DNA from 3 places in the Streptomyces sp. NPDC037203 genome. Region 3 is predicted to be linked to each of the others. Evidence: riboswitches for the same ligand, from Rfam matches in the RefSeq annotation. Region 3 holds a riboswitch; each other region holds the start of a gene.
What was found. Region 3 has a riboswitch for cyclic di-AMP ahead of ACZ7EC_RS16570 (transglycosylase SLT domain-containing protein). Riboswitches for the same ligand answer to the same signal wherever they lie in the genome.
Positions count from the first base shown of each region.

Region 1: another riboswitch for cyclic di-AMP. It lies ahead of ACZ7EC_RS31965 (transglycosylase family protein); the one in region 3 lies ahead of ACZ7EC_RS16570 (transglycosylase SLT domain-containing protein).
Region 2: another riboswitch for cyclic di-AMP. It lies ahead of ACZ7EC_RS21260 (M23 family metallopeptidase); the one in region 3 lies ahead of ACZ7EC_RS16570 (transglycosylase SLT domain-containing protein).

Region 1 covers NZ_JBVJUC010000018.1:78,542-88,860, reverse strand. Annotated here, with positions in the region: gene ACZ7EC_RS31985 (SurA N-terminal domain-containing protein) at 1-148, shown strand, start outside; gene ACZ7EC_RS31980 (nucleoside triphosphate pyrophosphohydrolase) at 259-1,245, shown strand; gene ACZ7EC_RS31975 (cytochrome P450 family protein) at 1,242-2,525, shown strand; gene ACZ7EC_RS31970 (transglycosylase family protein) at 2,739-3,845, shown strand; cyclic di-AMP (ydaO/yuaA leader) riboswitch at 4,022-4,191, shown strand; gene ACZ7EC_RS31965 (transglycosylase family protein) at 4,196-4,912, shown strand; gene eno (phosphopyruvate hydratase) at 5,507-6,787, shown strand; gene ACZ7EC_RS31955 (septum formation initiator family protein) at 6,943-7,419, shown strand; gene ACZ7EC_RS31950 (DUF501 domain-containing protein) at 7,466-8,005, shown strand; gene ACZ7EC_RS31945 (Ppx/GppA phosphatase family protein) at 8,002-8,943, shown strand; gene ACZ7EC_RS31940 (NAD(P)/FAD-dependent oxidoreductase) at 9,388-10,319, shown strand, end outside.
Region 2 covers NZ_JBVJUC010000007.1:256,439-266,757, reverse strand. Annotated here, with positions in the region: gene ACZ7EC_RS21280 (CobW family GTP-binding protein) at 1-799, shown strand, start outside; gene ACZ7EC_RS21275 (DNA gyrase/topoisomerase IV subunit A) at 796-3,255, opposite strand; gene ACZ7EC_RS21270 (M16 family metallopeptidase) at 3,574-4,968, shown strand; gene ACZ7EC_RS21265 (M16 family metallopeptidase) at 4,986-6,356, shown strand; cyclic di-AMP (ydaO/yuaA leader) riboswitch at 6,601-6,761, shown strand; gene ACZ7EC_RS21260 (M23 family metallopeptidase) at 6,775-7,518, shown strand; gene ACZ7EC_RS21255 (GntR family transcriptional regulator) at 7,717-8,403, shown strand; gene ACZ7EC_RS21250 (HPr family phosphocarrier protein) at 8,619-8,900, opposite strand; gene ACZ7EC_RS21245 (bifunctional acetate--CoA ligase family protein/GNAT family N-acetyltransferase) at 9,046-10,319, shown strand, end outside.
Region 3 covers NZ_JBVJUC010000005.1:126,251-136,569, reverse strand. Annotated here, with positions in the region: gene ACZ7EC_RS16590 (hypothetical protein) at 1-627, opposite strand, end outside; gene ACZ7EC_RS16585 (amidase family protein) at 833-1,996, shown strand; gene ACZ7EC_RS16580 (LolA family protein) at 2,027-3,262, opposite strand; gene ACZ7EC_RS16575 (polyprenyl synthetase family protein) at 3,580-4,590, opposite strand; cyclic di-AMP (ydaO/yuaA leader) riboswitch at 5,212-5,344, shown strand; gene ACZ7EC_RS16570 (transglycosylase SLT domain-containing protein) at 5,348-5,833, shown strand; gene ACZ7EC_RS16565 (HAD family hydrolase) at 5,868-6,680, opposite strand; gene ACZ7EC_RS16560 (FAD-dependent oxidoreductase) at 6,938-8,149, opposite strand; gene ACZ7EC_RS16555 (carboxylate--amine ligase) at 8,201-9,445, opposite strand; gene fahA (fumarylacetoacetase) at 9,694-10,319, shown strand, end outside.

The DNA of each region.
Region 1 (10,319 bases), on a different contig from region 3:
CCTCGCCAAGGCGTCCGGGGAGCTCCACATCGACGTCAACCCGCGCTACGGCACCTGGGACGTGCAAAAGAGCAGCCGGGCGGACGCGAAGACGCCGTGGGTGCGGGAGGTCACGTCGGCGTCGGGCGGCACGCCGGTGACGGCGTAGGCGGTGCGACCGGCGGGGATCGTCGGCCTGGCAGGCATACGATCACACGACTCCCTCGCCCCTGTGGACAACCGGAACCGCTTGTCGGGGCGGTGGGTTACTTTCGGAGCGTGAACGCATCCAGCCCCGCCGGCCCCGGCCGCATCGTCCTCCTCACCACCAGTCACCGCGTCGCCCCCGGCCTGCTGTCCTGGCCCGCCTGGCAGGCGCTGCGCGCCGCCGACGCCGTGCTGTGCGCGGACGGCGCCCATCCGCAGCTGCCGTATCTGCGGGAGGCGGGCATAGCGGTGTCCGAGGCGGCGCCCACGGCGCAGGAGCTGGTCGACGCCTGCGCCGGCGGGCGCACGGTGGTGGTCGTGGCGACGGGTGAGGGGGAGCCCGCCCTCACCGACGGCCTGGCCCGGCTGGCCGGCTCCGGCCGGGTCGCCATGCCCGAGCTGGAGCTGCTGCCCGCCTCGTACGACCTGCCCGGCGCCCGCCTGCTGGACCTCGTCCAGGTCATGGACCGCATCCGCGTCGAGTGCCCCTGGTCCTCCCGGCAGACCCACGAGGGCCTCGCCAAGTACGGCATCGAGGAGGCGTACGAACTGGTCGAGGCGATCGAGGCCGGCGACCGCGAGGAGCTGCGCGAGGAGCTGGGCGACGTCCTCCTCCAGGTCGTCTTCCACTCCCGGATCGCCGAGGAGCACCCGGAGACCCCGTTCTCCATCGACGACGTGGCCGGCGGCATCGTCGCCAAGCTCATCCACCGCCACCCCCACGTCTTCGGCGACGCGACGGCGGAGACCCCGGAGGCGGTCAGGGAGCAGTGGCTGCGCACCAAGGCCGAGGAGAAGCGCCGCACCTCCGTCACCGAGGGCATCCCCCTCGGCCAGCCCGGCCTCGCCCTCGCCGCCAAGCTCGCCTCCCGCGCCCGCACCGCCGGCCTCGACGTCCCCCTGCCCCAGGGCGACGACGTCGGCTACGCCCTGCTCGCTCTCGCCGCCCGCGCCGAAGCCGCCGGCACGGACCCGGAAACCGCCCTGCGCGCCGCGGCCCGGACGTACCGGGACGCGATACGCAGGGCGGAGGGGCTGCCGGATACGGTCGAGGAGTGACCGACCAGCTTCGCCCCGACGACCCCGCGCCCGCCGCTCCCGAGCTGTTCACCTGGGAGTTCGCGGCCGACCCCTACCCGGCGTACGCATGGCTGCGCGAGCACGCGCCCGTGCGGCGGACGCGGTTGCCCAGCGGGGTGGAGGCGTGGCTGGTCACCCGGTACGCGGACGCCCGGCAGGCACTGGCCGACCAGCGGCTGAGCAAGAACCCGGCGCATCACGACGAGCCCGAGCACGCCAAGGGCAAGACCGGCATTCCGGGCGAGCGCAAGGCCGAGCTGATGACGCATCTGCTGAACATCGACCCGCCGGACCACACCCGGCTGCGCCGACTGGTCAGCAAGGCGTTCACCCCCCGCCGGGTCGCCGAGTTCGCGGACCGGGTGCAGGAGCTGACCGACCAGCTCATCGACCGGTTCGCCGAGCGCGGTTGTGCCGACCTCATCCACGAGTTCGCCTTCCCGCTCCCCATCTACGCCATCTGCGACCTGCTCGGCGTCCCGCGCGAGGACCAGGACGACTTCCGGGACTGGGCCGGCATGATGATCCGGCACGGGGGAGGCCCCCGCGGCGGCGTCGCCCGGTCGGTGAAGAAGATGCGCGGCTACCTCGCCGAGCTGATCCACAAGAAGCGCGAGGCACTGCCCGCCGAGCCCGCCCCCGGCGAAGACCTGATCTCCGGTCTCATCCGCGCCTCCGACCACGGCGAGCACCTCACCGAGAACGAGGCCGCGGCGATGGCCTTCATCCTCCTGTTCGCCGGCTTCGAGACCACCGTCAACCTCATCGGCAACGGCACCTACGCCCTGCTCACCCACCCCGAGCAGCGCCACCGCCTCCAGGCGGCCCTGGCCCGCGGCGACGACGAGCTGCTGGCCACCGGGGTGGAGGAACTGCTGCGCTACGACGGCCCGGTGGAGCTGGCCACCTGGCGGTTCGCCACCGAGCCGCTCACCATCGGTGGACAGCGGATCGCGCCCGGCGACCCGGTGCTCGTCGTCCTGGCCGCCGCCGACCGGGACCCGGAGCGGTTCGAGGACCCGGACACGCTCGACCTCGGCCGCCGCGACAACCAGCACCTCGGGTACGGCCACGGCATCCACTACTGCCTGGGCGCCCCGCTCGCCCGCCTGGAAGGGCAGAAGGCGCTGGCCACGCTGCTGACCCGGCTGCCCGACCTGCGGCTCGCCGCCGACCCGGCCGAGCTGCGCTGGCGCGGCGGGCTCATCATGCGGGGACTGCGCACCCTGCCGGTGGAGTTCACCCCGCCCACCCGGTAGTCCGGGCCCGCTCAGCCGAGGCGCCGCCGTGCCCGACGGGTGAGCCGGAAGGTGACGCAGCGGAGGGGCCGACGTTCACCTCTGTGATCTTCGCGTGATCTCTGCGGCATGAACTTGTGACAAGTGATCGTGTGCCGATACCTTCACCCCTCAGCGCGGCGGGCCCGCATCATCCGCCGCGCCGGTCCCCGCCGTCGCTCGAAAGGCTCCCGCATGATCTCCGGGAACGGTCGTCACCGCCGCCCCCGTCAGGCCCCGGCCCTCCTCGTCGCGGCCGGCGTGACCGGCTCCGCCATCGCCATCCCGCTGCTCGGCGCCACCGGCGCCCACGCGGCCGACGGCACCACCTGGGACAAGGTCGCCAACTGCGAGAGCGGCGGCGCCTGGAGCGCCGACCCCGGCAACGGGTACTACGGCGGCCTCCAGATATCCCAGGACGACTGGGTCGCGTACGGCGGGACGCAGTACGCCTCCTCGGCCGACCAGGCCAGCCGCTCGCAGCAGATCGCCGTGGCCGAGAAGATCCTCAAGGACAAGGGCACCGCGCCCTGGGCCACCTGCGCCCTGCTGTCCGGGCTGACCTCGAACTCCGGTTCGGTGAACGTCGATCCGGGCGTCGGCGACGGTGACAGCGGCAGCGGCCAGACCGGCGGCACGACCGACCCCTCCGGCCTGCCCGACCCCTCTTCCCCGGCCGGTACGCCGAGCGGCGACCAGGACGGCACCGGAACCGGCACCGGTTCCGGCAAGGCGTCCACCGACTCGTCCAGCCCCTCCTCTTCACCGAGCCACGCCTCGGGCTCCGGCTCCGGCAAGCAGACCGGCAAGCACACGAGCCCGCAGCCGGGCAAGCGCACCGGCACCGGCACCGGCACCCCCGCCCCGGACCCGTCCGGCCCCTCCGGTTCGACCTCCTCGGCCCCCTCCGCCTCCACCCCGCCGTCCGCGCCGGCCCACGGCTCCGGAACGCCCACGCCCTCCACCGGCACCCCGGCCAACCCCGAGCAGGCCGCGGGCACTTGGAATCTGGTCGACACCGGAGCCCTCGGCGGCGGGCGCCACCGCGGCGGCAGCGCGGACGAAAGCGCGGCAAACGGACAGAACGACTCTGCCTCCGGCCGGCACGCGACCCACGAGCCGGACAGCTACACCGTCCGCCAGGGCGACTCGCTGAGTGCCATCGCCGACTCCCTTGACGTGGACGGCGGATGGCACGCGCTCTACGCCGCGAACAAGAAGGTCGTGGGCGCCGACCCGAATCACATCACCGCCGGTCAGACCCTGAAAGTCGGTGACGAAACGGGCGCGGACCAGGGCTAGTTGACGCCCCACTTGATCGCTAAATGTCCGGTTTGGCGAAAGTGTGGGATGAGTCTCAGAAGCCCTGATCGTCTTTGAAATTCCGCGGATCACCTGGCTACGGTCAAGGCCGCTCGTCACCACGAGCCCCGGCGGCCGCAACGCCGAATCCTGCCAGCGGCTTCCGGGAACAGTCGTCGCGTCAAGCGCCGCAGGCAGGAGCGGGGGACCCAAGGTAGGCGCCGGGCCCGGCAGTTGATGCCGGACCGGCTTGGGGTGAAGCCACACCTCCGGGAGGAGGGGTGGCCGGGCAACTCAACCGGCCCGAACCCGACAGCTCACCTCGCAGGCGTCGGTGAGGGGATCGTTCCATGCTGTTTTCCGGCAAGGGCAAGCACCGCCGTCCGTCCAAGGCCGTCCGCGCCGTCACGCTCGCCGGTGTCACCGGTGCCGCCGTGGCCGCTCCGCTGATGGCGGCCGGCGGCGCCTCCGCCGCCACCGCCTCCCAGTGGGACACGGTCGCCCAGTGCGAGTCCGGCGGCAACTGGGCCATCAACACCGGCAACGGTTACTTCGGCGGTCTCCAGTTCTCCGCCTCCACCTGGGCCGCGTACGGCGGTACCGCCTACGCGCCGACCGCCGACAAGGCCAGCAAGTCGCAGCAGATCTCCGTCGCCGAGAAGGTCCTGGCCGCGCAGGGCAAGGGCGCCTGGCCGGTCTGCGGCACGGGTCTGACCGGCACTCCGTACAACGGCTCCGCCCCGACGACCACGTCGTCGTCCGGCACCGCCACCCGCTCCACGGACCAGCAGGCCGCCACCCGCTCCACCGAGCGCACCACCCCGGCCCCGTCCAAGTCCACGAGCACCTCCACCGGCTCGTCCGCGGGCAAGACCGTCACCACCCCGACCGGCAAGAAGGTCAAGAAGGGCGACGGCGAGTACAAGGTGGTCAAGGGCGACACCCTCAGCTCCATCGCGGCCGCGCACCACGTGGCCGGCGGCTGGAAGAAGCTGTTCGATCTGAACAAGGACATCATCGACAACGCCGACCTGATCTTTCCGGGTCAGCAGCTCCACTTGAAGTAACCCGGCCCGGCCACGGCCGCCGCGAGCCCCGCACGGGGCTCGCCCGGCTCCGCTCACCCGGCCCGACGGGCCCCTCGCAGCGCGACGGGCCCATCGCAGGGGGCGGCCCCCGACGTCGTACCCCGGTGTCGTACCCCCGCCGCCGCGCCCCCGAGGGCCCGCCCCCCGGCGGCCCGGAGGAACCCCGCCCCTGGTGACCCGCCCCAACGGCCAGGGGCACCCACCCCCCGGTGGGCCCCCATCCCCCAGCGGGCCCCCACCCCCCCGGCGGCCTCCGAGCCCCAGGGCCCACCCCCCCCGGTGGCCCCCAGGCCCCGGCCCCGTCCCCCCAAAGCCCCCCACCCCGGCGCGATTCCCCCGTTCGCGCCGGGGTGGGGTCTTGCGTTCTCCCGGTCTCCCGGTCTCCCGTCGGACCCTGTCCGGGTCCTGTTTTGTTCCGGTAGTGAACAATAGGTACCGTCTGCATGTCCCCGTCGCTCACCAGGCAGTCGGTCGGTGGTCCGCGACGCCGGGACGGTTAGGCTCTAGTCGCAAGGGCGCAGCCGCACGGCCGCCTCCCGCACTTCCAGCGTCACATCCAAGAAGGAGATGCTCGTGCCGTCCATCGACGTCGTCGTAGCCCGGGAAATCCTGGACTCCCGAGGCAACCCCACGGTCGAGGTCGAGGTCGGCCTCGACGACGGCAGCACCGGTCGTGCCGCCGTTCCGTCCGGCGCCTCCACCGGCGCCTTCGAGGCCATCGAGCTGCGCGACGGTGACCCCAACCGCTACCTGGGCAAGGGTGTCGAGAAGGCCGTCCTCGCCGTCATCGAGCAGATCGGCCCGGAGCTGGTCGGCTACGACGCCACCGAGCAGCGCCTGATCGACCAGGCCATGTTCGACCTGGACGCCACCGACAACAAGGGCTCGCTCGGCGCCAACGCCATCCTCGGCGTCTCCCTGGCCGTCGCGCACGCCGCCTCCGAGGCGTCCGACCTGCCCCTCTTCCGCTACCTGGGCGGCCCCAACGCGCACCTGCTGCCGGTGCCGATGATGAACATCCTGAACGGCGGCTCGCACGCCGACTCCAACGTGGACATCCAGGAGTTCATGATCGCGCCGATCGGCGCCGAGTCCTTCTCCGAGGCGCTGCGCTGGGGTGCCGAGGTCTACCACACCCTCAAGAAGGTCCTGAAGCGCCAGGGCCTGGCCACCGGTCTCGGTGACGAGGGCGGCTTCGCCCCGAACCTCGGCTCCAACCGCGAGGCCCTGGACCTGATCCTCGAGGCCATCAAGGAAGCCGGGTACGCGCCCGGCGAGCAGATCGCCCTCGCCCTCGACGTCGCCGCCTCCGAGTTCTACAAGGACGGCAAGTACCTCTTCGAGGGCAAGGAGCGCTCCGCCGCCGAGATGACGGAGTACTACGAGGAGCTGGTGGCGGCCTACCCGCTGGTCTCCATCGAGGACCCGCTGTTCGAGGACGACTGGGCCGGCTGGAAGATCATCACCGACAAGCTCGGCGACAAGGTCCAGCTCGTCGGCGACGACCTGTTCGTCACCAACCCCGAGCGCCTGGCCCGCGGCATCGAGGAGGGCACCGCCAACGCCCTGCTCGTCAAGGTCAACCAGATCGGCTCGCTGACCGAGACCCTGGACGCCGTCGAGCTGGCCCAGCGCAACGGCTTCAAGTGCATGATGTCCCACCGCTCCGGCGAGACCGAGGACGTCACCATCGCCGACCTGGCCGTCGCCACCAACTGCGGCCAGATCAAGACCGGCGCCCCGGCCCGCTCCGAGCGCGTCGCCAAGTACAACCAGCTGCTGCGCATCGAGGAGATCCTCGACGACGCCGCGGTGTACGCCGGCCGCAGCGCCTTCCCGCGCTTCAAGGGCTGAGCGAACCCTCCGGGGCCGCCCGCCGGGCCGCCCCTCGGGCCACCTCTTGGCCAGTCGTACGTACGTCCCCGTACCCGGTCCCGTACCGTGTCCGGGGACGTACGCACGTGTGCGACCGCCGGACAACGGCGTGAAAGGGGAGGCGGAGAGCCGACATGGCCGCAAGGGACCGGGACCGTTTCTCCACCGCGACCAGGCTGCGGCTGCTCGGCGAGCAGACCGCGGCCCGCGTCTACCGCTCGCAGACCAAACGGCAGGCGCGCCGCTCCCGGCTGACCGGCCGGGCCGCGCTGCTCGCGCTGGTGCTGTGCTCGCTGGTGGTCGCGCTCGCCTACCCGATGCGGCAGTACGTCTCCCAGCGCGCCCAGATCTCCGACCTCCAGCGGCAGCAGGCCGAGGCCCGCGAACGCGTCGAACAGCTGCGCGACCTCAAGGCGCGCTGGCAGGACGACGCCTATGCCGAGCAGCAGATCCGCAAACGTCTGCACTATGTGATGCCCGGCGAGACCGGGTACGTGGTGGTCGATCCGGGCGCGGCCCGGCAGTCCCGTACCGATCTCCGGGCCGCCCACCGGCCCTGGTACACCAACATCTGGGACGGGGTCGACAAGTCCGACGCCTCCGCCCAGTGACCGGCCTCCCGCCGGCGACCCACAGAAAGCCACTCTGAAAGCAGTCATGGAAACCCCTCCGCCGCCCACCCCGCGCACCGAGCCCACCGACGCGGACGTCGAGGCCTTCAAGCAGCAGCTCGGCCGCCCCCCGCGGGGTCTGCGCGCCATCGCGCACCGCTGCCCGTGCGGCCAGCCGGACGTCGTGGAGACGGCGCCGCGCCTGCCCGACGGCACCCCCTTCCCGACGCTGTACTACCTGACGTGCCCCAAGGCCGCCTCGGCCATCGGCACGCTGGAGGCGAACGGCGTCATGAAGGAGATGACCGAGCGCCTGAAGACCGACCCGGAGCTGGCCGCCGCCTACCGGGCCGCGCACGAGGACTACATCCGGCGCCGGGACGAGATCGAGGTGCTGGCGGGCTTCCCGAGCGCGGGCGGCATGCCGGACCGGGTGAAGTGCCTGCACGTCCTGGTCGGCCACTCGCTGGCCGCGGGCCCCGGCGTCAACCCGCTCGGCGACGAGGCGATCGCGATGCTGCCGGAGTGGTGGCGCAAGGGCGCGTGCGTGACGCTCGCGCAGGACCCGAAGGAGGAGGCGCGGTGACCAGGGTCGCGGCGATCGACTGCGGTACGAACTCCATCCGGCTGCTGGTCGCGGACGCGGATCCGGCGACCGGTGAACTGACCGACCTGGACCGCCGGATGACCATCGTGCGGCTCGGCCAGGGCGTCGACCGCACCGGCAGGCTCGCCCCGGAGGCGCTGGAGCGCACCTTCGCCGCGTGCCGGGAGTACGCCCGGATCATCAAGGAGCACGGCGCCGAGCGGCTCCGCTTCGTCGCCACCTCCGCGTCCCGCGACGCCGAGAACCGCGACGACTTCGTGCGCGGCGTGCTGGACATCCTCGGTGTGGAGCCGGAGGTCATCAGCGGCGACCAGGAGGCCGAGTTCTCCTTCACCGGTGCGACCAGGGAGCTGGCGGGCCGCACGGATCTCGCCAGGCCCTATCTGGTGGTGGACATCGGCGGCGGCTCCACCGAGTTCGTCGTCGGCGACGACCGGGTGCGGGCCGCGCGCTCCGTGGACATCGGCTGTGTGCGGATGACCGAGCGGCACCTGGTGCACGGCGGCGAGGTCTCCGACCCGCCCACCGGGGAGCAGATCGCCGCGATCCGCGCCGACGTCGAGGCCGCGCTGGACCTCGCCGAGCGGACAGTGCCGCTGCGCGAGGCGCGCACCCTGGTCGGCCTCGCCGGCTCGGTCACCACGGTCTCTGCCATCGCCCAGGATCTGCCGGACTACGACTCCGCGCGCATCCACCACTCCCGGATCCCGTACGCCCGCGTCCGCGAGATCACCGAGCGCCTGCTGCACTCCACCCACGCCGAACGCGCCGCCATCCCCTCCATGCATCCGGGGCGGGTCGACGTCATCGGCGCCGGCTCCCTGATCCTCCTCGCGATCATGGAGCGCACGGGCGCCGAGGAGGTCGCGGTCAGCGAACACGACATCCTCGACGGCATCGCTTGGTCGGTGGCGTAGACCGCATTTGTTACCAGTCGGTAGCATCCGCCTGAGCAGGTCGGATAACGTTTGAGCGCCTTCGAGGGGCCCTTCGGGGCCCCTCGTTCGCACCCCGGTGGAAACCTTCGTGAAGTTCTTCACAAGGAAATGGGTCCTGACCGCCGCCCGGAGAGGGCCACTTGGCCCTTCCGGGGGGTCAAAACCCGTTTGAACATGTTCAGGTGAGGCGCGCAAAGATGGCCGGAAGGAGGGGTTCCGCGGACCGTCCCGGAGTCCCTACGATCACCTCGCGGACTCGGAGCAGCAGCTCACACGGCCTTGACAACGGTACGAACCGCCTCGCGGTTCCCCCTCCGCGACATGATCTGCGTCACGCGGGCCGCGGAGTTTAGCACAGCCCCTCCAGAAGCTTGTGAAGGGGCGCACGAGCCACCCCCCTTGAGCGGGTGGATACTCGATGCCATGAGCACCACGGAGCGTCCCAGGATCCTCGTAGTAGGCGGTGGGTACGTAGGCCTGTACGCAGCTCGGCGCATTCTCAAGAAGATGCGCTACGGCGAGGCGACCGTCACGGTCGTCGACCCCCGGTCGTACATGACCTACCAGCCCTTCCTCCCCGAAGCCGCCGCCGGCAGCATCTCCCCTCGCCACGTCGTCGTCCCGCTGCGACGCGTGCTGCCGAAGGCGGAGATCCTCACCGGTCGGGTCACCACCATCGACCAGGACCGCAAGGTCGCCACCATCGCCCCCCTCGTGGGCGAGGCGTACGAGCTGCCGTTCGACTACCTGGTCATCGCCATGGGCGCGGTCTCCCGCACCTTCCCGATCCCCGGCCTCGCCGAACAGGGCATCGGCATGAAGGGCATCGAGGAGTCCATCGGCCTGCGCAACCACGTCCTGGAGCAGCTGGACAAGGCCGACTCCACGACCGACGAGGAGATCCGCCGCAAGGCGCTCACCTTCGTCTTCATCGGCGGCGGCTTCGCGGGTGCGGAGACCATCGGCGAGGTCGAGGACATGGCCCGCGACGCGGCGAAGTACTACAAGAACGTCTCCCGCGAGGACATGCGGTTCGTCCTCGTGGACGCCGCGGACAAGATCCTTCCCGAGGTCGGCCCCAAGCTCGGCCAGTACGGCAAGGAGCACCTGGAGAGCCGGGGCGTGGAGATCTACCTCTCCACCTCCATGGACTCCTGCGTCGACGGCCACGTGGTCCTCAAGAACGGCCTCGAGGTCGACGCCAACACGATCGTGTGGACCGCCGGCGTCAAGCCGAACCCGGCCCTGTCCCGCTTCGGCCTGCCGCTCGGCCCGCGCGGCCACGTCGACTGCGAGCCCACGCTCCAGGTCAAGGGCACCGACTACATCTGGGCCGCGGGCGACAACGCCCAGGT
Region 2 (10,319 bases), on a different contig from region 3:
CAGCGGACTCGCCGAACCGCAGGAGCTGGTGCGGATGGTGCTGGCCAGCGAGCACCCCGACATCGTCTACGGCGGGCTCGTCGAGGTCGTGGACGCCGCCGAGTTCGACGACACACGCGCGCGGCACCCCGAGATCGACCGGCATCTCGCCCTCGCCGACCTGGTGGTCGTCAACAAGGTGGACCGGGCCGCGGACCCCGAACGGGTGCTCGCCCTGGCGGGGTCGCTGACCGACCGGGCCGCCGTCGTCCCGGCGACCTACGGGCGCGTCGACCCCGAGTTCCTCTTCGACTGCCGGCCGAGCGAGGAACGCATCGGCCAGCTGTCCTTCGACGACCTGCACAACCACGACGACGCCCACGACACGGACGGCCTCGGCGCGAGCGGCCACGCCGGACACCTGCACACCGGCTACGACAGCCTGTCGTTCACCTCCGACGTCCCCCTGGACCCGCGCCGCCTGATGCGGTTCCTGGACAGCCGACCCGAGGGCCTGTACCGGATCAAGGGCCACGTCGATCTCGGCCCCGGCGACCCCCGCAACCGGTACACCATGCACGCCGTCGGCCGGTTCCTGCGCTTCTACCCCGAACCCTGGGCACCCGCCGAGCCCCGCCGCACCCAACTGGTGCTGATCGGGTCCGGCATCGACACCGAGGCGCTCGGCAAGGAACTCAAGGGCTGCGAGAGCGACACCCCGCACGCCGACGAGCACGGCATGTGGGGCGTCCTGCGCTATGTGCAGGGCACCGAGGACGAACCCGGCCCGGAGCCCTGCGGCGACTACGACCTCGCCTAGAACACCGGCCCCGCGACCACCGACACCGTCTTCGGCAGCGAGGTGCCCGAGCCGTCCCGGCGCGGGTCCGGGTCCGGCAGCTCGGCCGGCGTGCCGTTCTTCTGCGCGGCACGCGCCGGCACCGGGCCCGCCCAGGCCAGCGCCAGACAGTCCTCGCCCTTCAGGAACCGCTGGCAGCGCACGCCGCCGGTGGCCCGGCCCTTGCGGGGGTACTGGTCGAACGGGGTCAGCTTGGCCGTCGTCTGCACCGAGTCGTCCAGGGTGCCGCGCGAGCCGGCCACCGTGAAGACCGCCGCGTCGACGGCCGGGTCGACGGCCGTGAAGCAGATGACCTTCGCGCCCTCGGCGAGCTTGATGCCCGCCATGCCGCCCGCCGGACGGCCCTGCGGACGGACGATCGAGGACTGGAACCGCAGCAGTTGCGCGTCGTCCGTGATGAAGACCAGGTCCTCCTCGCCGGTGCGCAGCTCCACCGCGCCGACGATCCGGTCGCCCTCCTTGAGCGTGATGACCTCCAACTCGCCCTTGTTGGACGGGTAGTCGGGCACCACGCGCTTGACCACACCCTGCTCGGTACCGAGCGCCAGACCGGGGGAGGACTCGTCCAGCGTGGTCAGGCAGACCACCGTCTCGTCGTCCTCCAGAGAGACGAACTCCGCGAGCGGCGCACCCCCGGAGAGGTTCGGCGCGCCCGTCGCCTCGGGCAGCTGCGGCAGGTCGACCACGTTGATCCGCAGCAGCCGGCCCGCCGAGGTCACCGCGCCGATCTCACCGCGCGCCGTCGCCGGCACCGCCGAGACGATCACGTCGTGCTTGACCCGCTTGCCGCCCGCCTGGTCGGGGAACGGCTCGGCGGTCGCCGTACGCGCCAGCAGGCCCGTGGAGGACAGCAGCACCCGGCACGGGTCGTCGGCCACCTGGAGCGGCACGGTGGCCGCCGGGGCGCCGCCGGACTCCAGCAGGACGGTGCGCCGGTCGGTGCCGAACTTCTTGGCCACGGCGGCCAGTTCGGCCGAGACCAGCTTGCGCAGCTCCTGGTCGGAGTCCAGGATCCGGGTCAGCTCCGCGATCTCGGCGGTGAGCTTGTCCTTCTCCGCCTCCAGCTCGATGCGGTCGTACTTGGTGAGCCGGCGCAGCGGCGTGTCGAGGATGTACTGCGTCTGCACCTCGCTCAGCGAGAAGCGCCCCATCAGGCGCTCCTTGGCCTGCGCCGAGTTGTCGCTGGAGCGGATCAGCCGGATGACCTCGTCGATGTCGACCAGGGCGGTCAGCAGGCCCTCGACCAGGTGCAGCCGGTCGCTTTTCTTGCTGCGGCGGAACTCGCTGCGGCGGCGCACCACGGTGAAGCGGTGGTCCAGGTAGACCTCGAGCAGCTCCTTCAGACCGAGGGTGAGCGGCTGGCCGTCCACCAGGGCCACGTTGTTGATGCCGAAGGACTCCTCCATCGGCGTCAGCTTGTAGAGCTGCTCCAGGATGGCCTCGGGCACGAAGCCGTTCTTGATCTCGATGACCAGGCGCAGCCCGTGCTCGCGGTCGGTGAGATCCTTGACGTCGGCGATGCCCTGGACCTTCTTGGCGTTGACCAGGTCCTTGATCTTCGCGATGACCTTCTCCGGGCCGACCGCGAACGGCAGTTCGGTGACCACCAGACCCTTGCGGCGGGCGGTCACCGGCTCGACCGAGACCGTCGCGCGCATCTTGAAGGTGCCGCGGCCGGTCGCGTACGCGTCCCGGATGCCGTCCAGGCCGACGATCCGGCCGCCGGTGGGCAGGTCGGGGCCGGGGACGTGCTTCATCAGCGCGTCCAGGTCCGCGTTCGGGTTCCTGATCAGATGGCGGGCGGCGGCCACGACCTCGCGCAGGTTGTGCGGCGGCATGTTGGTCGCCATGCCGACCGCGATCCCCGAGGAGCCGTTGACCAGCAGGTTCGGGAAGGCGGCGGGCAGGGCCACCGGCTCCTGCTCCTGGCCGTCGTAGTTCGGTGCGAAGTCGACCGTGTCCTCGTCGATCGACTCGGTCATCAGGCTCGTGGCCTCGGCCATCCGGCACTCGGTGTACCGCATGGCGGCCGGCGGGTCGTCATTGCCCAGCGAGCCGAAGTTGCCGTGGCCGTCGACCAGCGGCAGCCGCATGGAGAAGGGCTGCGCCATGCGCACCAGGGCGTCGTAGATCGACGCGTCGCCGTGCGGGTGCAGCTTGCCCATGACCTCGCCGACGACGCGCGCGCACTTCACATAGCCGCGTTCGGGGCGCAGTCCCATCTCGTTCATCTGGTAGACGATCCGGCGGTGCACCGGCTTGAGGCCGTCACGGGCGTCCGGCAGGGCGCGCGAGTAGATGACCGAGTAGGCGTACTCGAGGTAGGAGCCACGCATCTCGTCCACGACGTCGATGTCGAGGATCTTCTCCTCGTACGAATCGTCGGGCGGCGGGGTCTTCGTGCTGCGGCGGGCCATCGCTGCCGGCTCCTCCTGATCTGGTCGCTCGCCTTCGGGGCGCGCACCCTTCGGCTCGCTCGTGCTGAAGCGTCTGACAAATCTGTCGCGGACCATTGTGGACCGGGCCACTGACAACCCGGACCGGCGCCCCGGTCCGCGGGGCTCGTCCGGTGCCCCGGACGATCACCGGATCCGGGTGCGAGGCAGGCTACGCGATCCGCTGTCGGCGTACGTGCCGCGGGAACTTCACCGGGGCCCCGCACGCTTTGCATACAGTGGCAGGAACGGCAGGAAAACCGCGGTTTCACGACCGCCTCCGCTCGCGAAGGGACGTACATGCCCATGGGTCACACGACCACAGCCGAGGCAGGCTCCGGGGGCCTGACAGCGACCGAGCACCGCCTGGCCAACGGTCTGCGCGTGGTGCTCTCCGAGGACCACCTGACCCCCGTTGCGGCGGTCTGCCTCTGGTACGACGTCGGCTCCCGCCACGAGGTCAAGGGGCGCACCGGCCTGGCCCACCTTTTCGAGCACCTGATGTTCCAGGGTTCCGGGCAGGTCAAGGGCAACGGCCACTTCGAGCTGGTGCAGGGCGCCGGCGGCTCGCTCAACGGCACCACCAGCTTCGAGCGCACCAACTACTTCGAGACCATGCCGGCCCACCAGCTGGAGCTCGCGCTCTGGCTGGAGGCCGACCGCATGGGCTCGCTGCTGACCGCCCTGGACGACGAGTCCATGGAGAACCAGCGCGACGTCGTCAAGAACGAGCGCCGCCAGCGCTACGACAACGTCCCCTACGGCACTGCCTTCGAGAAGCTGACCGCCCTGTCGTACCCCGAGGGCCACCCGTACCACCACACGCCGATCGGCTCCATGGCGGACCTGGACGCGGCCACCCTGGAGGACGCCCGCCAGTTCTTCCGCACCTACTACGCGCCGAACAACGCGGTGCTCTCCGTGGTCGGCGACATCGACCCCGAGCAGACACTCGCCTGGATCGAGAAGTACTTCGGCTCCATCCCGGCCCACGACGGCAAGCCCGCGCCCCGTGACGGCTCCCTGCCGGACGTCATCGGCGAGGAGCTGCGCGAGGTTGTCGTGGAGGAGGTCCCGGCGCGCGCCCTGATGGCCGCCTACCGGCTGCCGCAGGACGGCACACGCGCGTGCGACGCGGCCGACCTCGCCCTGACCGTCCTCGGCGGCGGCGAGTCCTCCCGGCTGTACAACCGGCTGGTGCGGCGCGACCGTACGGCCGTCGCGGCCGGCTTCGGGCTGCTGCGCCTGGCCGGCGCGCCCTCCATGGGCTGGCTCGACGTGAAGACCTCCGGCGACGTCGAGGTGCCGGTCATCGAGCGGGCCATCGACGAGGAGCTGGCCCGGTTCGCCGAGGAGGGCCCCACCGCGGAGGAGATGGAGCGCGCCCAGGCCCAGTTGGAGCGCGAATGGCTGGACCGGCTCGGCACCGTCGCCGGCCGCGCCGACGAACTGTGCCGCTACGCCGTCCTGTTCGGCGATCCGCAGCTCGCCCTGAACGCCGTGCAGCGCATCCTGGAGGTCACCCCCGAGGAGGTCAGGGAGGTCGCCAAGGCCCGGCTGCGCCCCGACAACCGCGCGGTCCTGGTCTACGAGCCGAAGTCCCCGCAGGCCGTCGAGGACGCCGATCTGCCCGAGGACCCGGAGTCGGAGGCCACCGTAGAGGCCGGAAACGAGAACGAGGAGACGGCCAAGTGACCGAGCAGCTCGCCACCATGGACTTCCACCCGCAGCCGCAGGCCGGCGAGGCGAAGCCGTGGGCCTTCCCGGCCCCCGAGCGCGGCGCGCTCGACAACGGCCTGACCGTGCTGCGCTGCCACCGGCCCGGCCAGCAGGTCGTCGCCGTCGAGGTGCTCCTGGACGCCCCCCTGGAGGCCGAGCCGGCCGGCCTGGACGGCGTCGCCACCATCATGGCGCGGGCCTTCTCGGAGGGCACCGACAAGCACTCCGCCGAGGAGTTCGCCGCCGAGCTGGAGCGCGCGGGCGCCACCCTGGACGCGCACGCCGACCACCCCGGCGTCCGGATCAGCCTGGAGGTCCCGGCCTCGCGCCTGGCCAAGGGCCTCGGTCTGGTCGCCGACGCGCTGCGCGCCCCCGCCTTCGCCGAGAGCGAGATCGAGCGGCTGGTCCGCAACCGCCTGGACGAGATCCCGCACGAGCTGGCCAGCCCCGCCCGCCGGGCCGCCAAGGAGCTCTCCAAGGAGCTGTTCCCGGCCACCGCGCGCATGTCCCGGCCGCGCCAGGGCACCGAGGAGACGGTCGAGAAGATCGACGCGGCCGCCGTACGCGCCTTCTACGACCGCCATGTGCGCCCCGCCACCGCCACCGCGGTCGTGGTCGGCGACCTCACCGGCATCGACCTGGACGCCCTGCTCGGCGAGACCCTGGGCGCCTGGACCGGCACGCCGGGCACGCCTCGCCCGGTGCCCGCCGTGACGGCCGACGACACCGGGCGTGTCGTCATCGTGGACCGGCCCGGTGCCGTCCAGACGCAGCTGCTCATCGGCAGGGTCGGCCCGGACCGGCACGACCGGGTGTGGCCCGCCCAGGTGCTCGGCACCTACTGCCTCGGCGGCACCCTCACCTCCCGCCTGGACCGCGTGCTGCGCGAGGAGAAGGGCTACACCTACGGGGTGCGCGCGTTCGGACAGGTGCTCCGCTCCGGACCCGACGGCAACGGCGCCTCCATGCTGGCCATCAGCGGCTCCGTGGACACCCCCAACACCGGCCCGGCGCTGGACGACCTGTGGAAGGTGCTGCGCACCCTCGCGGCGGAGGGCCTGACCGACGCCGAGCGGGACGTCGCCGTGCAGAACCTCGTCGGGGTCGCGCCGCTGAAGTACGAGACCGCGGCGGCCGTCGCGGGCACGCTCGCCGACCAGGTCGAGCAGCACCTTCCCGACGACTTCCAGGCGACGCTCTACCGGCAGTTGGCCGCGACGGGCACCGTGGAGGCCACCGCGGCGGTCGTCAACGCCTTCCCGGTGGACCGCCTGGTGACGGTTCTGGTGGGTGACGCGTCCCAGATCAAGGCGCCGGTCGAGGCGCTGGGCATCGGCGCGGTCACCGTGGTGGCGGCCGAGTAACCACCCGCACGGGCAGCCCCCTTAGGGGCGAGACCCCGACAGCGGACGGGGCCCTGACGGCCAACGGGTCGTCAGGGCCCCGCTTTGTTCCACTCTCTCCCCAGGATGTCCGAATTGGGGCGGAGGTTGCCCGTCTGCCCTGTGGGATGCGCTACAAAAGCCGCCTTCTGTTTGGGGATTGCCGGCCGGTCCGCTTAGCGTCATCCCGGTTGTCCGTCGGGCAGTGCGCCGCAGCCGCGGCACCGGACAGCCATCGCCGAGTCCCCGAGGCGCGAGCCAGGGGAGCCGGGGACCCACTTGTCCCTGGGGTGAATCGGGCCCGTCCGCGCGCGAGCGCGGCGCCCGTAGGAGACCTTCCTGCTCCGAACCCGTCAGCTAACCCGGTAGGCGAGAGGGAAGGAAAGGAACAGCCACGCACATGGCGTTCGCATGCGCCACCGGGAAGCACCGCAAGCCCGGCCGGGTCAAGCGCACCACCGCCCAGGCGGCCGGTATCGCGGCCCTGACCACCACCGGTGTCATCGGCACCCTCGCCGCGTCCCCGGCGCTGGCCGCCGAGACCCCCGTCGAGCAGACCGGCCTGACCCCGGTGCTCGCCGCGAGCGACGACCTCGCCGAGCACATCGACGCCCAGGCCGTCGCCCAGCAGCGGATCGCCGAGCACGAGGCGGCCGAGAGGGCCGCCGCCGTGCGCGCGAAGGAGGCCCGCGAAGCCAGGGCCCGCGCCGCCCGCGAGGCCGAGCGCAAGCGGCTGAACGCCTTCGTCGCCCCGATCGCGCACTCCTACGTGTCCACCGGCTACAAGGCCAGCAGCTCGCTGTGGTCCTCCGGCTCCCACACCGGTATCGACTTCCACGCGATGACCGGCACCCCCGTGCACGCGGTCGGCGCCGGCACCGTCGTCTCCACCGGCTGGGGCGGGGCGTACGGCAACCAGATCGTGCTCCGCATGGCCGATGGCATGTACACCCAGTACGGCCACCTGTCGTCCATCGAGGTCACGGTGGGCCAGCAGGTCACCGCGGGCCAGCAGATCGCCCTGTCCGGCGCGACCGGCAACGTCACCGGCCCGCATCTGCACTTCGAGGCGCGCACCAGCCCCGACTACGGCTCCGACGTCGACCCCATCGCGTACCTGCGCGGTCACGGCGTGAACGTCTGACCGACCGCACGGCACCGAAAGCCCCGGCCCACCCGGCCGGGGCTTTCGCCTTTCCCGGATGTTCCCGTCCGGCCCTGTCCAAAAAATATCCATGGATCGAGGCCCGCCGTCGGAAATTCCGGCCCGGTGGAATAGAGTCACGGAAAACACGCGTTCGTCGTCGGCGTCGTGTCGCGGGTATTAAGGCGGAGGTCGGTCATGCGTATTCCGGCGCAATCGGTGTGCACGGCGATCCGGGACGACATCGTCGCCGGCGCCCTCGAACGGGGGAGCCGGCTCACCGAGGAGGTGCTCGCCCGCCGCTACGGCGTCTCGCGCGTCCCCGTACGCGAGGCCCTGCGCACCCTGGAGGCGGAGGGCTTCGTGGTGACGCGCCGGCACGCGGGCGCCTGCGTGGCCGAGCCGACCGAGCAGGAGGCCGCCGACCTGCTGGAGATGCGGCTGCTCCTGGAGCCGCTCGGCGCCGCGCGGGCCGCCCGGCGCCGTACCGAGGCCCATCTGAAGGTGCTGCGCGGCCTGGTCAGGCTGGGCCAGGAGCGCGCCAGGAGGGGCGGCAGCGAGGATCTGCGCGCCCTGGACGGCTGGTTCCACGAGACGCTGGCCCAGTCCTGCGGCAGCCCCTCGCTGACCTCGGCGCTCGTCCAACTGCGCCACAAGATCGCCTGGATGTACACGGTGGACGCGCCGTCGGACGCGGTCGGCACCTGGGCCGAGCACGGCGCCATCGTGGACGCGGTGGCGCGCGGCGACAGTGAGCGCGCCCGCACGGTGACCGCGCTGCACACCGAGCGGGCGACGGCGGCGCACCGGCTGCGGCTGTCCGGGGCCGCGGCGCGTGTGCGGGCTTCGCAACATGCCGTAAACATGTCCGGTGCGCGGAATTAACACGGGTGCCGTATACAAAGTGGTGGGAATATCCGGCGGGCGCGTATTTCCGGGTGCCCTGAATTCCCTGGAGGCTGCCCACCCGGAATTCTCGGCATGGCCGATACGGCGGCGCCCGGAAAACACGGAAGCCGCGCCACCCGCTGGGGGATGACGCGGCTTCACGAATCCGGCCCGGACTTTCTCGGACCCGAACCCGGCCCGTCCCGGACGGCTCAGACCGTCTCGGGCAGCTCCTCCAGGCCCTCGGCGACCAGCTTGGCCAGCCGGTCCAGGGCGGCGTCCGCGCCCTCGGCGTCGGAGGCGAGTACGATCTCCTCGCCGCCCTGGGCGCCCAGGCCCAGAACGCCCAGCATGGAGGCCGCGTTGACCGGGGTGCCGCCGGCCTTGCGGATCGTCACCGGGATGCCTGCGGCCGTGGCGGCCCGGACGAAGATGGAGGCGGGGCGGGCGTGAAGACCCTCGGCCCAGCCGACGTTGACGCGGCGCTCAGCCATGTGTTGCTGCCCTTCACTGTTCAGGGTTGTCTAGACCAGTGTTCCATATCCTGAAGCGTGCCAGAAGAGGGGCTGCGCATCCCCTCCGCGGTGCTCCACAGACTGCCCCGCGCCGTTGTCGGACGCGAGCCGTACGCTGGGCCCCATGCGAACCTCGGCGGAACCGCAGGGCCGGTACGAGTACCCGGCGCACTGGGAGGCGGACGTGGTGCTGCGGGACGGAGGCACCGCCCGCATCCGTCCCATCACCGTCGACGACGCCGACCGCCTGGTCCACTTCTACGAGCAGGTCTCCGACGAGTCCAAGTACTACCGCTTCTTCGCCCCTTACCCCCGGCTGTCCGCCAAGGACGTCCACCGCTTCACGCACCACGACTTCGTGGACCGGGTGGGCCTCGCGGCCACCGTGGGCGGCGAGTTCATCGCGACGGTGCGCTACGACCGCATCGGGGCCGGCGGCGCGCCCGCGTCCGGTCCCGCCGACGAGGCCGAGGTCGCCTTCCTGGTGCAGGACGCCCACCAGGGCCGGGGGGTCGCCTCCGCCCTCCTCGAACACATCGCGGCCGTCGCCCGCGAACGGGGCATCCGCCGCTTCGCCGCCGAGGTGCTGCCCGCCAACACCAAGATGATCAAGGTGTTCACGGACGCCGGGTACACCCAGAAGCGCAGCTTCGAGGACGGCGTCGTACGCCTGGAGCTGGACCTCGAACCCACCGACCGCGCCCTCGCCGTGCAGTACGCGCGCGAGCAGCGTGCCGAGGCGCGCTCGGTGCAGCGGCTGCTCGCGCCCGGCTCCGTCGCGGTCGTCGGCGTCGGCCGCGCGTCCGGCGGGGTCGGCCGCGGCGTCCTGGCCAACATCCGCGACGCCGGGTACGCGGGCCGGCTGTACGCCGTGAACAAGGCCTTCCCCGAGGACCTCGCCGAGGTCGACGGGGTGGCCGCCTACCGCTGTGTGCGGGACATCGGCGCCCCGGTGGACCTCGCCGTCGTCGCCGTACCGGCCGAGCACGTGCCCGCGGTGGTCGCCGAGTGCGGGGAACACGGCGTCCAGGGGCTCGTCGTCCTCAGCGCCGGGTACGCCGAGAGCGGCCCCGAGGGCAGGGAGCGGCAGCGGGCGCTCGTGCAGCAGGCGCGCGCGTACGGCATGCGGATCATCGGGCCCAACGCGTTCGGCGTCGTCAACACCGCCCCGGACGTACGGCTGAACGCCTCCCTCGCCCCCGAGATGCCGCGCCCCGGCCGCATCGGCATGTTCGCCCAGTCCGGCGCCATCGGCATCGCCCTGCTGTCCCGGCTGCACCGGCGCGGCGGCGGCGTCACCGGGGTCACGGGCGTCTCCACGTTCGTCTCCGCGGGCAACCGGGCGGACGTGTCCGGCAACGACGTCCTCCAGTACTGGTACGAGGACCAGGACACCGA
Region 3 (10,319 bases):
AGTGGTCGCCGCGACGGACTCGGCGGGCCAACCCGCGGTCACGTCAGCCTCGGGGGCCGGCGCGGGAGTGAGCGGCGGGGTCGCGTCCGAGGGGGGCGCAGGGGCGTACGCCGGGGACGCGGGAACGTTGACGACGGGCGCGGGCGCGTCGCCCGGGGGGGACGTGGGAGCTTCGTCAGCAGGCGGGGGCGCAGGGGCGTGCGCCAGAGACGCGGGGGCCTCCGCGACCGGCGTCCCCGTACCCGCGCCCGGCGCCTCCGCCCCCGCCCCCATGACCGGTGCCGGGCCGAACTCGCCCCGTGGGGTGCGGAGGAATTCCGGGGCCTCCGGCTGAGCCACCCGTACGGCCTTGCCCGTGACCCGGCTGGAGCCGTCCGCCGACACCTCCAGCGGGACGACGCAGCCGGCGCGGTCGTCCTGGACGGTGGCCCGGACGGGGGTGCCGAGGCTGATGGCGAGGCGCTGGAGGTGGTTCAGGACGGCCTGCTGGATCTCCTCGCCCGGTGCCGGCACGACCGCCGCTCCGCCCACGGACGCGCCGCCCGCGCCGTACACCCGGACGGGCACCGCCGCCGGATGCGCCACGGGCCCCGGCACCCGCTTCTTCTCGAAGCTCAGTCGAGCCATCGGTCCTTCCCTCACTCCCCCGCGCCGCACACCGGCCGCACGCGTCCTGCGAACCAGTGTGTCCGTTCCATGCCCGCCTCCGCGTCACCACGAGGTCACAGCCTCGTCCCAACGGACCGCCCGGTCCGCCCCGCCCGGCCGGGAACCGCCACGGCCACCGCGGAGGTGCTGTTCAACGACGCTACCCGGAGGGAGGGACGGCACCATGAACGGCTCCACGGACGGCTCCACGAACGGCACCGCGACCAGCGCTCGCGAGATCGCCGCCGCGGTGTGCGCCGGCGCCTCGACGGCCGTCGGGGCGGTCACCGCCGCGCTGGCGCGGATCGAGCGCGCCGACCCGGTGCTCTGCGCCTTCGCGGAGGTGTGGCAGGAGGAGGCGCTGCGCGGCGCGCGGGCGGTGGACGACCGGATCGCGGCGGGGGAACGGCCGCCGCTGGCCGGGGTGCCGATCGGGGTGAAGGGACGGCACGGGCTGCGCGGGGCGGGGCCGCTGATCGCCGCCGGCTGCGTCCCGGTGGGGGCCACCGCCGTGCCGGGGCCGGAAACCCCCTGGCGGACATGGGGACTTGGGCGCCACGGCCGTACGGTCAACCCCTGGCGGTACGACCGTACGCCCGGCGGTTCCTCGGCGGGTTCCGCCGTCGCCGTGGCCGCCGGGCTGGTGCCGCTGGCCACCGGCACCGACGGGGCGGGGTCGGTGCGGATACCGGCCGCGTGGTGCGGGGTGATCGGGCTGAAGGCGACCAACGGGCGGCTGCCCTCCACCGACCGCAGCGGCCTCGCGGCGCCCGGTGTGCTGACCCGGTGCGCCGCGGACACCGAGGCGTACTGGCGGGTGATGACCGGACAGGCCGGGAGCTCCGGCATCGATACCGGTGCCGGTGAGCGCCGTACTCCCACCGCCCTCTGGTCGCCCGACCTCGGCTTCGCCGACCCCGACCCCGAACCGGTCAGGCTCGCCCACGCCGCGGCCCTCGGGCTCGCCAGGGCAGGGGCAGTACGCCTCCTGCCCGGCTCGCCCCTCCGCCTCGACGACCCGGCCCCGGCCTGGCTCGCCCTGCGCGGAGACGGCGATCGCCGTGCGGCCGCACGCGTCCGCGCCGTCAACGACCGCCGCCTCGCCGACCTCTTCCGCCGCGCCGACCTCCTGCTGACCCCCACCACGCCCTGTCCCGCCCATGGCCACGGCGGTCCGGGAGACCGCTACTCCACGGCCCTCACCTGGGCCTTCAACCTCAGCGGACACCCGGCGCTCAGCCTCCCGGCGGGACTCGGCCGCGACGGCTGCCCGGTGGGGCTCCAGCTCGTGGCGGCGCCGGGACGGGAGGAACTGCTGCTGGCGGTGGCCGGTTCGGCTACGGGTTGACGTCCTGCGTCCGCGGCGGCGTAGGCGCGGTTACTTCGCCGTGTCCGCCGCCTTCACCAGCGCGTCCTTGGTGACCGCGCCGGCGTAGACCTTGCCGTCGTCGGTCATCAGGACGTTGACCAGGCGGGTGGAGAAGACCGTGCCCTTGCCGAACGTCCCGGAGACCTTGTCGCCCAGCGAGCCGAGGAAGCCGCCGAGGTCGCCGCCCTTGGCACCGGTGGGCAGGCCGCCCCGTGCACCGGTGTCGAAGGTGGCGATGGAGGTCCAGCCCTTGCCGATCACCTTGCCGCCGGACTCGCCCCGCTTCCCTTCGAGGCCCTTGGCGCCGTCCATGCCCTCCAGGCCCTTGCCGGGGCCGGTCGTCCCGGCGCCCTTGCCCGCGCCCTCCGTCCGCTCGGTGACCTTCGCGCCCTTCGGCGGCGTGAAGGCGAACGTGGCGGCGGCGGGCCGGGCGAAGGAGACCCGGGTGAAGCCCGCGTCGAGCACGGCGGCGCCACCGCTCCTGGGGGTCAGGGTGAACTTCAGCGGCATGCCGGTCTTCGCGTCCACGGCGATGTTGATCGCGCCGACCGTGGTGCCGGACTGGCGGGGCTTGATCTGGAGCTTGTAGGCGTCGCGCCCGGCGACCCGCGCGGTGCCGTCGACGGTCACCGAGGTGGTGTCGTCCACCGCCTTCAGCGCCTGGTCGGCGAAGTCCTTGGGCGTGGCCGGGGGCTGGGACCGGTCCTTGCCGGCGGCGGGTGCGGTGCCGTGGGTGACCTGGTCGCTCTTGCTGTCGTAGCCCCAGACGTCCTTGCCGTCGTGGATGACGCTGTACTCGGCGCCCTGCTCCACGAGCGAGAGCTTCTGCCGGTCCGGGCCGTCGGCGGCGACGCGCACGGTGTGGGTGCCGGAGAGCAGTTCGGTCAGCCGGGCGCTCGGGTCCGCGGCGGAGTCGGAACGGGAGCCGGAGCCCTGGGCCAGGCCGGAGGCGAGGCCGCTCTCCAGGCCGCCGAGGTCGGGCAGACCCAGGTCGGTGCTGACCTTCACGGTGCCGGACAGCTGCTGCACGTCCGACTTGGCGATCTTGTCGATGAGCTGCTGCGCGGTGATCCTGGGCAGGTCCGGGTCGCCGGAGTCGGCGAGTGCCGGGACCAGTCCGATGGTGGCCGCGGCCACACCGACCACCGCGACCGGGACGGCGTACCGCGCGGCCCTGCGGCGGCCCGAGCGTGTCTCCTCGTCCCGAGCGGCGTTCACTGCGTCGTCGGATTCGTACGGTGCCATGTGTGCCTTACCTCCGTCGTCGGCGGCGGCTGCCCTCACGCTGGTCCACCCGAGCCGCCATTCTCACCCGAACCGGTGATCAGTGGTGATGTCCGTGGTGTCCATACGACCAAATCCGCGCCGCGGAATCGTCAGCCCACGGGGCCAACTCGGCGTACGACTGCGGTATGACGCGCGGGGGGCACCCCTAGGGGCTCGAACGCAATCCCCCAGGGCAGGATGCGGCAGACATCCGGGGTACGGCCACCCGGCGGACGCCGGACGGGTGGCCGGACGGGTGGCCGGGCGGCGGACACCGGGCGGTCAGGCGCGGGCGGTCATCCGGCGCGGTGCACCACCGCATCGCACAGCTCCGTCAGCGCCGCCTTGGCGTCGCACTCCTGAAGCGGGGCGAGCGCGGCGCGCGCCTCTTCCGCGTACCGCACGGTGTCCCGGCGGGCCTGCTCCAGGGCCGGGTGGGCGCGCAGCGCGGCCAGCGCCTCGGCGTGCCGGGCGTCGTCGCTGAGGTCGGAGTCCAGCAGCTCGCACAGGGCGAGGTCCTCGGGCAGGCCGAGCCGGGCGGCCCGCTCGCGCAGCCGCAGCACGGGCAGGGTCGGGATGCCCTCGCGCAGGTCGGTGCCGGGGGTCTTGCCGGACTCGTGGGAGTCGGAGGCGATGTCCAGGTAGTCGTCGGCGAGCTGGAAGGCCACGCCGAGCCGCTCGCCGTACTGGGTGAGCACGTCCACGACCGTCTCGTCCGCGCCGGACATCATCGCGCCGAACCGGCAGGCCACCGCGACCAGCGAGCCGGTCTTGCCGCCGAGCACGTCGAGGTAGTGCTCGACCGGGTCGCGGCCGTCGGTGGGGCCGGCGGTCTCCAGGATCTGGCCGGTGACCAGGCGTTCGAACGCGAGGGCCTGGACCCGGACCGCCTCGGGGCCGAGGTCGGCGAGGATCTGGGAGGCGCGGGCGAAGAGGAAGTCGCCGGTGAGGACCGCGACGGAGTTGCCCCAGCGGGTGTTGGCGCTGTCCACGCCCCGGCGCACGGCGGCCTCGTCCATGACGTCGTCGTGGTAGAGCGTGGCCAGATGGGTCAGCTCCACGACCACGGCCGAGGGCACCACACCGGGCGCGTAGGGGTCGCCGAACTGCGCCGCGAGCATCACGAGGAGCGGCCTGAAGCGCTTCCCGCCGGCCCGCACGAGGTGCTGCGCGGCCCCCGTGATGAACGGGACCTCGCTCTTGGTGGCCTCTAGCAGGCCCTCCTCGACAGCCGCCAATCCGGCCTGGACATCGGCTTCGAGAGCCTGGTCCCGCACGCTCAGCCCGAACGGCCCGACGACGGTCACGAGGGGTCTCCTGTCTGCTGGTGTCTGCTGGCGATTACGCGGTTTGTCGATAGGTCGCTGCCATCACTCAAGTCAGCGTATCCGGTCCGGTTTCGATCACCGAGAGCGCCCACCCTGCGCCCACCCGTCCAGGACGGGACGTATCGGGTCATGACTGGCATACCCCTGGTCGGATGATGACAACGGACATTCATCGATTTAACCGGTAATCGGGAACTTCTTCGCGATCCCCGAGAGGGATGGAGCACCGACTCCACCCCACCGAGGGACGAATCCCCCATGCCCGATTTTCCATAGTTTGCCATTTCGTGAATTGGGTCACCCGACCGCGTTCCCGCCCACGGCCCCGCGACACCTCTCCACGCCGTGCCCCGCAAGCGAGTTGAGCGTTGGCATTCGCAAAGGATCAAGTACCCCATAGGCTGCTGATCAAGGTCAAATGCCTCGATATAACAATTCCGCGCTTGTTCCCGGCATGTGCTCTCGCATACCTTCCCGAGCCATCGGGCGGACGCCGAATCCTGCCGCCGCCCGTACACCCATCGACGAACTCATTCGTACGGCAGGAGCGGGGGACCCAGGTAAGTCGCCGGACCCGGACGACTCACGTGGCGCAGCGCGGGACACACCGCGCCGCACCGCGTGTTCGCACCGGGACCGGCTTGGGGTCAAGCCACGCCTCTCACCAGGCACGGCCGGGCACCTCCCCGCCCGAACCCGACAGCTCACCTCGCAGGCGTAGGAGAGGAACGTCCCCATGTCTGCTGCCGTTCAGCCGCGCCGCACCCGTGCCAACCGCCTCGTCCGCCTCATCGCCGTCGCCGGCACCGGCGCGGCCGTGCTCGCCATGCCTCTCGTGGGCGCCGCCACCGCGTCCGCCACCACCGGCACGACGTCGGCCGCCACCACGCCCGCCGGGTACCCGAACAACCTCGACGGCTGGATCCGCGAGTCCCTCGCGATCATGGCCCAGAAGGGCATTCCGGGCTCCTACAACGGCATCTACCGCAATGTCATACGCGAGTCCTCGGGCAACCCGAACGCCATCAACCTGTGGGACTCCAACGCCGCCAAGGGCATACCGTCCAAGGGCCTGCTCCAGGTGATCGACCCGACCTTCAACGCGTACCACGTGGCCGGAACGTCGTTCAACATCTACGACCCGGTCGCCAACATCACCGCCGCCTGCAACTACGCGGCCGCCCGCTACGGCTCGATCGACAACGTCAACGGCGCCTACTGAGGCGTCTGCGGCGCCATACCACCGCTGCTCCCGGTCACCCGGCCGGGAACAGCCTTTCGAGGACGACGGCGATGCCGTCGTCCTCGTTCGACGCCGTGACCTCGTCGGCGACCGCCTTCAGCTCGGGGTGGGCGTTCGCCATCGCGACGCCGTGCGCCGCCCAGCGGAACATCGGGATGTCGTTGGGCATGTCGCCGAAGGCCAGGGCGCGTTCCGCGGGGACCCCGAGCCGCTCGGCGGCCAGCGCGAGCCCGGTGGCCTTGGTCACCCCGCACGGCTGGAGCTCCACGGTTCCGGGCCCCGACATGGTGACCGTGGCCAGCGAGTCCACGACCGAGCGGGCCACCGCCGCCAACTCGTCGTCGGACAGGGTGGCGTGGCGCAGCAGCACCTTGCTGATCGGCGCCCGCCACAGGTCGTCGCGCCGGGCCACCCGGACCGCGGGCAGGGTCGGGTGGGGCATCCGGTATCCGGGTTCGATCAGGGTGAGCCCGTCGGTGCCGTCCTGGTCGACGGCGGCGAACACCGGGCCCGTCTCGGCCTCGATCTTGCCGAGCGCGGTCTCGGCGAGCTCCCGGTCCAGCCGGACCGACCACAGCATGCGGCCGGACGCGGCGTCGTACAGCTGCGCGCCCTGCCCGCACACCGCGAGCCCGGTGGCGCCGAGGGCGGTCAGCAGGGGGCGCACCCTGGGGGCCGGGCGGCCGGTGACGACCAGGTGCCGGGCTCCGGCCCGCGCCGCCCGCGCGAGCACGGCCAGCGAGCGCTCGGAGACGGTGTCGTCGCCGCGCAGCAGCGTCCCGTCCAGGTCGGTGGCGATCAGTGCGTACGCGGGGGAGGCAACCATGATCAGAGAATACGGACCGATCCCCTCCACCGGCCTGCGTGTCCTCCCCCGACTCCCGTGTCATTGCCCGGACTTGCGCCTTCGCCGACTTCAAGTGGGTTCGAGGGCAGGCGTGGTGGGGTGGTGGTGGCCGGGCGCGCGTCCGTGGGACGGCCGGGGCGGGGGCTCGTACGGCGGTGGGGGTGGCGGCCGGTACGGGGTCGCCGCTCGCCACCCCCCGGCCACCCCCCGCTCCGGGCATCCGGCGCCGTCGGCACTCACCCGTGTTCCCGCGCCAGATGTCCCGCCAGTCTCGGGGACGCGAATTCCGTGCCGCACACGAAGCGCATCACCGGGCCGTAGGAGGAGGCGGCCGGGAGGCCGGTGAAGTAGAGGCCGGGGAGCGAGGAGACGTAGCCGGTGCCGAGGCGCGGGGTACCGCGGCTCGTCGCGAGGCGGCTGCGCAGGGTGGGGCCGAGGAAGTCCATCGCGGCCGTGTCCACCCGGTAACCGGTCGCCGCGATGACATGGTCGGCGCTCAGGCGGTCCACGCGGCCGCCGTGCGTGCGCACCGTCAGCACCGGCCGCCCGTCCTCCGCCGCCGCGCCCAGCACCCGTTCGACGTCGTCCACCTGCACCGCGCCCTCGAACCGCTCCCGCAGCCACCACGCGCCGAGCGGCCCGAGCACCCGGCGGACCAGGAGATGCCGGGTGGCCTCGGGCAGGAAGCGGTAGGGGTGCGGGCAGTAGCTGAACGCCCACAGCGACCAGGCCCGCCCGAACGGCGACTCGGGGCGCAGCCTCGGCTGCTCCCAGGGCGGCGCCCCGAAGGCGACCCGCCCGCGCCCCCGCGCCACCACCCGCACCCGCGCCCCGGCCTCCGCCGCCAGCACGGCCGTCTCCAGCGCGGACTGCCCGGCGCCGACCACGATCAGCTCCCTGCCGCAGAAGCGCCCGAGGTCGTGGTGCTGGGAGCTGTGCGAGACGGGGCCCTCCGGATCGGGCCCGGCACCGGACGCCGCCCGCAGCTCCGCCGGGAGATGGGCGAGACCGGACAGCCCGGTGGCCACGACCACCGCCCGCGCGGCGAACGACTCCCCCGAGTCCAGCTTGAGTTCGAACCCCCCGCCCGCCTCCTGCCCGGCCGGCTCGACGCAGACCACTCGCACCCGTTCGAGATCCGGCACGAGCCGCCGCTGGAACCACTCGCCGTACCCGACGAAGGTCTCCACCGGGATGACGTCCGCGTCACCGGCGAGCCGGCGGATCCCGGTCGCGTCGCAGTAGTCGGCGAGGGTGTGGCCGGGCTGCGGGCAGTCCAGGCTGGAGGCGGCGGGGGTCGATTTCAGCAGCATGCCCGCGGGCATATGGGCGCGCCAGCTGACCATGGGGTCGCCGAAGACCCGTACGGGCAGGCCGCGCGCCCGCAGATGGGCGGCGGTGGACAGGCCGAACGGCCCCGCTCCGATGACTGCAACCGGTCGGATCACGAAGTCCCTCCCCAGAACGCGTTCCTTCGTGGCCACCGCCACTTCGGTGGCCTACTCCGTGGTGCCGCCGCGGCGGCGGGCCCGCCACAGCTGGCGCAGATGCCGCGCGCCCGGACGCGCGCACCGGGCGAGCATCGTGAGGAACGGCAGCGGATCGTCCCCCGCGAACCACGCCAGCTCCGTCCCGCTCGCCCGCGCCGGCGCGTGCGGGGTCGTATAGCCGCCGCGGCGGTAGGCGACCAGGGCCGGCAGGTCGATGTTCTCCACCAGGTAGCGCCGCCCGGCCCGCTGCTCCCCCTCGGGTACCGGCCGCCCGGTCAGATCGAGGTGCAGTGCCCGTACGACGTCCACGCCCGCCGCGCTCTCGAACAGCCGGAACTGCGCGCCCATCCGCGGATTGAAGTCCAGCAGCTTGTACCGCCCGTCGCGCCGGTCCAAGCGCACGTCCAGGTCGGCCACCCCGCTGAACCCGATCCGCTTCACGAATCGCGCCGCCAGGTCCGCGAGTTCCGGGTTGTCGACCACGTACGCGTGCGCGGTCATGCCCGCGTGCGGCGGCCAGGAGCGCACCTTCACCCCGGTGAACAGCGCGAGCGGGTTCGCCTCCCGGTCGAAGCAGGCGTGCACGATCCAGTCCTCGGCCTGCTCGCGCGGCAGGTACTCCTGGAGGATCACCCCCGGATCCGGCCCCCACTCGCGGGCCAGCGCGAGCAGGCGCGCGCGGGTGGCGATCCGTGTGGTGCCGCCCACCGCGGGCCGGCTGCGCCGCAGGAACGCCTCCCGGTTCTTCGCCACCACCGGGAAGCTCGCGGTGTCGGCGAAGGCCACGACCTCCTCGTACGACCGCGGGAAGGCCGCCGCCGGGGAGGCGAACCCGTGCCCGTGCTCCGCGCACAGTTCGTGCAGCCCCTGCTTGCTGGCCACCCGGCGCGGCAGCGCCGGGTCCACCCGCGGGCAGAGAAAGGATCCGGCCAGCGCGTCGCGGTGCTCGGCGATCAGGACGGCCGCCTCCTCGTCCGTCGGGATCAGCACGGCGGGCCGGCCGATCCGGCGGCCGATGCGCAGCAGCCCCTCGACCAGACGACCGGGGTCCTCCGCGCCGGTCGTCGGCCAGACGAACGCCCGGCGCAGATAGCGGGAGGCGGCCGCCGGGGTGTACGGGTCCTCGGTGATCGCGTACATGGGCACGCCGAGCCGGCCCAGGCTGCGGATCGCGCCCACCCCGCCGTGGTGCAGCGGATAGGCGCCGAACTTGACGATCAGTCCCGGCACCCCGCGGTCGGCCTGCACGGGCACACCGGCGGTGTCTTCGGCCACGGGTCCCCCCACGTGTCCTCCGGGGACGGCCCCACCCTCCCCCGGAGGACGCTAAGCCGGAACTACCGCCTCCGACAAGGTCCTTTCGGACATTGCGAACTCTTGAGGCACTACGCGGGCAACCCCCCAGCCACTGCCCAAGACCGGTGTCCCGGCCGTAACGTGTGGCTCGATCACGTGCAACGCATCGCCATGCATGGCCTGGATGAGAGCGAGGCAGTACCCCGATGCCCCCCTTCGACGTCCCCGAGGGCGACCCCTTCGGCCCGCACAACCTCCCCTATGGCGTGTTCTCGCCCTCCGGCAGCCCGGAGCGCAGGGTCGGTGTCCGGCTCGGGGACCAGGTCCTCGACGCGGGCGCCGCGGCCGCGGCCCTCGGCTCGCCGCACCACGCGCTGCTCGCCCGCCCCACCCTCAACCCGCTGCTGGCGGCCGGGCGCGCCGCGTGGAGCGAGGTGCGCGCCGCGCTCACCTCCTGGGTCACCGACCCCGCGTACCGCGAGACGCTCGCGCCGCTGTTCCACCCGCTGTCCGAGGTGACCCTGCACCTGCCCTTCGAGGTCGCGGACTACGTCGACTTCTACGCCTCCGAGCACCACGCCCGCAATGTCGGCAAGGTCTTCCGCCCGGACGCCGAGGACTCCCTCACCCCGAACTGGAAGCACCTGCCGATCGGTTACCACGGCCGCTCCGGCACCGTCGTGGTCTCGGGCACGGATGTCGTACGGCCCTCCGGGCAGCGCAAGGGCCCCGCCGACCCGGCGCCGGTGTTCGGGCCCTCGATCCGGCTGGACATCGAGGCCGAGGTCGGCTTCGTCGTCGGCGTGCCCAGCGAGCAGGGGACCCCGGTCGC